DNA from 3 places in the Lactococcus sp. genome. Region 3 is predicted to be linked to each of the others. Evidence: predicted binding sites of a transcription regulator. Region 3 holds the regulator's gene; each other region holds the start of a gene.
The links. The regulator Rex, encoded in region 3, represses fermentation and respiration genes when NADH is low (regulators of the CRP and FNR family bind a similar motif). The targets are predictions, from matches to a motif close to TTGTGAANTANTTCACAA.
Positions count from the first base shown of each region.

Region 1 (2,280 bases), on a different contig from region 3:
GTTAATAAGTTTATTATATCACAAAGTATTATTTAGACCAACTTCCTTCAAAAAACTTTTCGTTAAGGCTTTGAAATAAAATAATGAGAAAAAAATAGGAAAATCTGCTACAATTAGAAGGAGAAGAAGAGGATTTAAATCCTTTTTTATTGGGAAAAGAAGGGATAGATAGGCCGATATGATAAAAAATTATGAACTATCCAATGAAAAAAAATTGATCTCAACTTCTGAGATGAAGAATTTCACTTATGTCCTCAATCCAACACGTGAAGAAATTGGGAATATCTCAGAACACTATGATTTTCCTTTTGACTATCTATCTGGAATTTTAGATGACTATGAAAATGCCCGTTTTGAAACAGATGATAATGACAACAATCTGATTCTTTTGCAATATCCCGCCTTGTCCAACTATGGAGAAGTGGCCACTTTTCCATATTCTTTGGTTTGGACTAAGAATGAATCGGTTATTTTGGCCCTTAACCATGAAATTGATAATGGTCTCATTTTTGAACGAGAATATGATTATAAACGCTATAAACACCAACTAATTTTTCAAGTGATGTACCAAATGACTCATACTTTTCATGATTATTTGAGAGACTTTAGAACAAGGCGCCGCCGGCTTGAAGTTGGTATCAAAAATTCAACAAAAAATGACCAAATTGTTGACTTAATTGCCATTCAAGCAAGTTTGATTTATTTTGAAGATGCGCTGCACAATAATATGCAAGTTCTTCAAAATTTTATTGATTACTTACGAGAAGATGATGAAGATGGTTTTGCCGAAAAAATCTATGATATTTTTGTCGAAACAGACCAAGCTTATACAGAAACCAAGATTCAGCTCAAGTTACTAGAAAATCTCCGAGATTTGTTCTCAAACATTGTCTCTAATAATTTGAATATCGTCATGAAAATTATGACCTCAGCAACATTTGTTCTAGGTATTCCGGCGGTTATTGTCGGCTTTTATGGAATGAATGTTCCGATTCCTGGTCAAAATTTTAATTGGATGGTCTGGCTCATTTTGGTGCTTGGAATTTTATTATGTGTTTGGGTTACTTGGTGGCTACACAAAAAAGATATGTTATGAATGGAGAAAATTTCTCCATTTTTTTCATCTTTGTGAAAAAATTAATTAGTGATAATAAATCATGAAGTTAGCAATGTTTGTCAAAGTTATTTTGTGAATTAATTATGAAAACGTTTTAAAAAAGTATAACAGATATTAAAATAATTGAAACTGTATTAGTAAAGAATCTGTAATTTCTCTTGAATTCTGTTTGCTATTATCAAACTGTATGATATAATGAAGTTGTAATTTGAAACAGAAAGAACAAAGGAGATTTCAAAATGAAAACCGAAGTTACGGAAAATATCTTTGAACAAGCTTGGGATGGTTTTAAAGGAACCAACTGGCGTGATAAAGCAAGCGTTACTCGCTTTGTACAAGAAAACTACAAACCATATGATGGTGATGAAAGCTTTCTTGCTGGGCCAACAGAACGTACACTTAAAGTAAAGAAAATTATTGAAGATACAAAAAATCACTACGAAGAAGTAGGATTTCCCTTTGATACTGACCGCGTAACCTCTATCGATAAAATTCCTGCTGGATATATTGATGCTAATGATAAAGAACTTGAACTCATCTATGGGATGCAAAATAGCGAACTTTTCCGCTTAAACTTCATGCCAAGAGGTGGTCTTCGTGTTGCTGAAAAGATTTTGACAGAACACGGTCTTTCAGTTGACCCAGGTTTGCATGATGTTTTGTCACAAACAATGACTTCTGTAAATGATGGAATCTTCCGTGCTTATACTTCAGCAATTCGTAAAGCACGTCACGCTCACACTGTAACAGGTTTGCCTGATGCATACTCTCGTGGACGTATCATCGGGGTATATGCACGTCTTGCTCTTTATGGAGCTGACTACCTTATGAAGGAAAAAGCAAAAGAATGGGATGCAATCACTGAAATTAATGATGATAACATTCGTCTTAAAGAAGAAATTAACATGCAATACCAAGCTTTGCAAGAAGTTGTAAACTTTGGTGCTTTGTATGGTCTTGACGTTTCTCGTCCAGCGATGAACGTAAAAGAAGCAATCCAATGGGTTAATATTGCATACATGGCAGTTTGTCGTGTTATCAATGGTGCTGCAACTTCACTTGGACGTGTGCCAATCGTTCTTGACATCTTTGCAGAACGTGACCTTGCTCGTGGAACATTTACTGAACAAGAAATCCAAGAATTTGTTGATGATTTCGTTTTG
Region 1 covers NZ_JAVXIY010000002.1:336,854-339,133, reverse strand. The annotation lists gene RSC39_RS03430 (magnesium transporter CorA family protein) at 179-1,096, shown strand; gene pflB (formate C-acetyltransferase) at 1,357-2,280, shown strand, end outside.
Region 1: a site for Rex is predicted at 1,188-1,205, ahead of pflB (formate C-acetyltransferase). Genes of this name have one in related genera too.

Region 2 (2,280 bases), on a different contig from region 3:
TTCAACAACAGCTTCTAAAGCGGCAACTACTTGGTCACGGTCAGAAACATCTGCTTTAAGAGCAAATGATTCGCCTCCAAGTTCCTTAGCTGCTTGTTGAGCTGTTTCTTCATTGTAATCAATGATTGCGACTTTAAACCCATCATTATATAAACGTTTTGCGATAGCAAAGCCAATTCCTTGACCTGCCCCAGTAACTGCTGCAACTTTAGACATCTTTATTTCTCCTTTAAATGAGTGAAATTTATATTTATAGACCTTTTCCAGTTGGTGAAACTAAAATCTTAACTGCTGTTTCATTGTGATGAATCAAAGTATCAAAACCTTTATCAATCAGGTCATCTAAGCCAATTTTACCTGTAATAAATTGATTCAATTTAATCTTACCAGTTGCAACTAAATCAATTGTTTTAGGATGAGTATTATTATAAGCAATAGTCCCTAAAAGATTAGCTTCTTTAATGACTAATTTTGCCATGTCAACACTAGCTGGTTTACCCCAAATTGCAACGATAACAACTGTTCCACCCATGCGAATAGAATCTAAACACGCATCAAATCCTGGTTGAACAGAAGTACATTCAAAAGCTGCATCGACTCCTTTTTCATTAATTTGATGAACTTTTGCCTGAATATCATCTTCAATTGGATTAAAGAAATAATCAGCAACTTCTGCTTCTTGAGCTTTTTTACGACGCAAACCACTAGGCTCACTAATAATTACTGTATGCCCTTGAGCTTTGGCAACTGCAGCTGTCAAAAGTCCGATTGGACCAGCTCCAACAACGAGTACCGTACTCTTTTCACTCAAATTAGCACGTTCAACAGCATGATATCCCACAGAAAGTGGTTCAATTAGTGCTGCTTCATCTAATGGTAAATCGTCAGGAATTTTATGTACCCAACGTTCATCAACTGAAATTTTTTCAGCCAGACCGCCGCCATTTCCGCCCAAACCAATAAAGTTTGATCCTTCTGAGAGATTGTAATGTCCAGTTTCACTTGTATCAGTACCTTCGGGAACGATATAAGGTTCAACAACGACATGGTCACCTACTTTGAGCCCACTTACCCCTTGACCTACAAAGTTTACAATACCAGACATTTCGTGTCCGAGAGTAACTGGTGGAACTTCACCTGTAATAGGATTGGGATGTTCTGCTGATGGACAAAAAATTGGTCCATCTAAAAATTCGTGCAGATCTGTACCACAGATTCCACACCAAGCCACATCTATACCTACTTGACCAGCTTTTACTGCTGGTTCATTAATTTCTTCAACGCGAATATCTCCGCGATCATAAAAACGTGCTGCGCGCATAAAAGCGCCTCCTCTGAATAGGATGGTTGTCGTTTCAGGCAATCAATAGTATTTAATTTTGAGATTTCTCTCACAAATTTATTTTATCATTTATTTTAAAAATTTACAAAAAATTAAAGCGTTTTCCACCTTGCTATATATGACTTATAGACATATTTAAGGTAATAAAAAAACTACTAACATTTCTGCTAGTAATCTTCATTTTTTATAAAAAGCTAAGAATTTTTTAAGTTCTATTTCTACGACGATTTTTACGACTATCTCCCTTGACTGGAATCTGTCTTTGTTCTCTGACGAATTCTGGGAGTTGATTATATTTCATCGATAGAACAAGTCCTAATCCAATGATATTGGACATCAAAGCCGAACCCCCTTGGGAAATAAATGGTAGAGGGATACCCGTTAATGGAACAACCCCAATAGCAGCTCCAATATTTTCAAAGACGTGGAAAAGAATCATCATGATAATACCGGTTGAAATATAAGTATAGAACTGATTATTTGAGTTAAAAGTCACTCGAATCATTCGATAAATCAACATGAAGTAAAGGAAAATCAAGAATGCTGAACCAACAAATCCGAAATCCTCAGCAATAACTGTAAAAATCATATCTGATTCACGGACAGGAACATTAACATTGGCAACGCCAATTCCTTTACCCCAAAGTCCTCCCACTCCGACAGAAATCAAAGAACGTGCTTGTTGAAGACTGAAGGTTTGCGAATACTCAAAGGGATGTAACCAAGCAATAAAACGATTGACTTGATATTTTGCAAAACTTGTACTTTCAAGAAACTTCTGTCCTTCTGGAGAAGCAACTAAAGCCACAATCCCACCTGCGACTGCTGCTACAAAAAGAAAAGCTGGCGCCAGTATTTTCCAAGAAACTCCAGATACTAAGACAATCCCAGCAAAGATTGCCGCAAATACCAAGAAAGTCCCAAAGTCCTTTTGAAAT
Region 2 covers NZ_JAVXIY010000002.1:21,441-23,720, forward strand. The annotation lists gene RSC39_RS01950 ((S)-acetoin forming diacetyl reductase) at 1-216, opposite strand, end outside; gene RSC39_RS01955 (2,3-butanediol dehydrogenase) at 251-1,321, opposite strand; gene RSC39_RS01960 (FtsW/RodA/SpoVE family cell cycle protein) at 1,548-2,280, opposite strand, start outside.
Region 2: a site for Rex is predicted at 1,380-1,397, ahead of RSC39_RS01955 (2,3-butanediol dehydrogenase). Genes of this name have one in related genera too.

Region 3 (2,280 bases):
TGAACTCAAGGAGATTTCGGGTATTGGGCAAACAAAAGCTATTGAATTGCGAGCAATGATTGAACTTGGAAAAAGAATACAAACGACAACCAGAAAACGTTATGGTCAAGTTTTAAGTTCAAAAGAATATGGCATGAGTCTTGCTTTTGAAATGCAAAATTTTGAGCAAGAACATCTTACCGCGACCTATTTAGATGGACAAAATCAGATTATTGAGAAGAAAACTATTTTTATCGGAGCAGTTAATCATGCAACTGCTAGTCCTCGAGAGATCCTTTATCATGCAGTAAAAAATCTCTCGGTTGGTTTATTAGTCGCACATAATCACCCCTCGGGCAATTTACAACCCAGTCAAGCAGATAAAATTTTTACAAAAAAAATAAAAAATGCTTGTGATAATATAGGAATTAATTTTATTGATCATATTATTGTGGGAGCGGGTAATTATTATAGCTTTCGGGAGAAAGATAGCAACTTATTTTAGTTGACTAGCCTTAACTTCCGAAAAATAATAATGATTAACTCGATTGAAGATATGCTGGAATTAGTACTAAATAATAAACTAAAAATTTGTGAAAAAATTAAAATGATGATGGCTTGAAAATAAAATACCTAAGCACACGAAGGCCTAGGTATCATTAATAGTTTTGATAAAATTTTGCTTGTCTTTTATTCTTCTTGAGCTCCCATGAAAAATAACAAGGTTTGCAATTCTTTAGTTAAATCAATAGATTGAACAACAACATCCGAAGGGACTTTCAAGCGAATAGGTGCAAAGTTAAGAAAGCCTTTGATTCCTGCTTTAACAAGGGTATCAACCACTTCCTGAGCGTTTTCCTTACGAACAGATAGAATGGCTGTTTTTATGTCTGATTTCTTAACATTCTTTTCTAAATCAGAAATATTATAAATTGGAATGCCATCATCTGTTTGAGTCCCAACTAGTGGATTTCCAGAAATATCGTAGGCCTGAGTAATTCTCATTTTATTTCTGTCTTGAAATTGATAATGAAGAAGCGCACGTCCAAGGTTTCCGACCCCAATCAATGCGATATGAGTTTCTTGATCTTGTCCAAGGAGTTCTCCAAAGAAATCACGAAGAACTTTTGTTTCATATCCGTAGCCTCGTCGTCCTAATTCCCCAAAGAGAGAAAAATCACGACGAATTGTGGCAGCATCTACCCCAATTTTTTCAGAAATAAGTTGTGAATTTGTGCGTGTCACATTCTCTTCGACTAGACTTTTGAAAAGTCGATAGTATTGTGGCAACCTTTTTGCAGTTGCTTTTGGTAAGCTTTTGCTTGGTTTATGGTCAGTCATTGTTATACCTCAAAAATGTAATTCGTATTTATTAAAACTAATCATGATTAGTTTCTTTGTGATAATTTTATCAAAAATTTGTGAAATTATCAAACAAAAGGAACGATAGAACAAATAAAAATGAGTGAAAAATGATAATGATTAAAAAATATTAATATTATTCTTTTAATTAAGGCGCTTTCATGGTAGAATAGAATTATGAAAAAATAGATAGGGAGAATATATGATTAAAATTTATCTTAGTGGTTCGTGCTCGTCTTGTAGAAAAGCCAAAAAATGGTTGAATAAACGTCATATTGAGTTTGAAGAAATTAATTTAATAAAAGACATCATGGAGAAAGATGATTTAATCAAGATTTTGTCTCTCACAGAAAATGGTTTGGAAGATGTCATTGCTACCCGAGGAAAGACTTACTCTGGCTTAAACCATAATTTTGATGAATTGGGCTTAGAGGAGGCCTATAGATTGATTCAAGAAAATCCTCGTCTTCTAAAACGTCCATTAATTTTTGATGAGCAAAGATTATTGATTGGTTTCAATGAGGACGGAATTAGAGCATTTATCCCACCTGAAGTTCGTAGAGTAGAATTAAGAGAAAGATTAATCTTAATTTAATAATATTTTTAAAAAACTTATCAAATTTGATAGGTTTTTTTATGACACTATTTGAGAAAACTACAAAATATATCGTTTAAATGCTATAATAGAAGGACTGCTTTTTCTATGAAATATAAGAAAAAAATCAGGGATAAAAAGGTTTAAGATTTAACGAAGAGGATTAATAATAATGATTTTATTGCAAGGAAATGGAATCGCACGAACTTTTGGTGGCGATGTCTTATTTGAAAACATTAGTTTCAGCCTACAAGACCATTCAAGAATAGCTTTAGTTGGACGAAACGGTGCCGGTAAATCAACTTTGCTTAAAATTATTGCTGGGGTTGAAGAAGCAAGTCTTG
Region 3 covers NZ_JAVXIY010000006.1:59,359-61,638, forward strand. The annotation lists gene radC (DNA repair protein RadC) at 1-484, shown strand, start outside; gene RSC39_RS07105 (redox-sensing transcriptional repressor Rex) at 670-1,320, opposite strand; gene RSC39_RS07110 (Spx/MgsR family RNA polymerase-binding regulatory protein) at 1,544-1,936, shown strand; gene RSC39_RS07115 (ABC-F family ATP-binding cassette domain-containing protein) at 2,109-2,280, shown strand, end outside.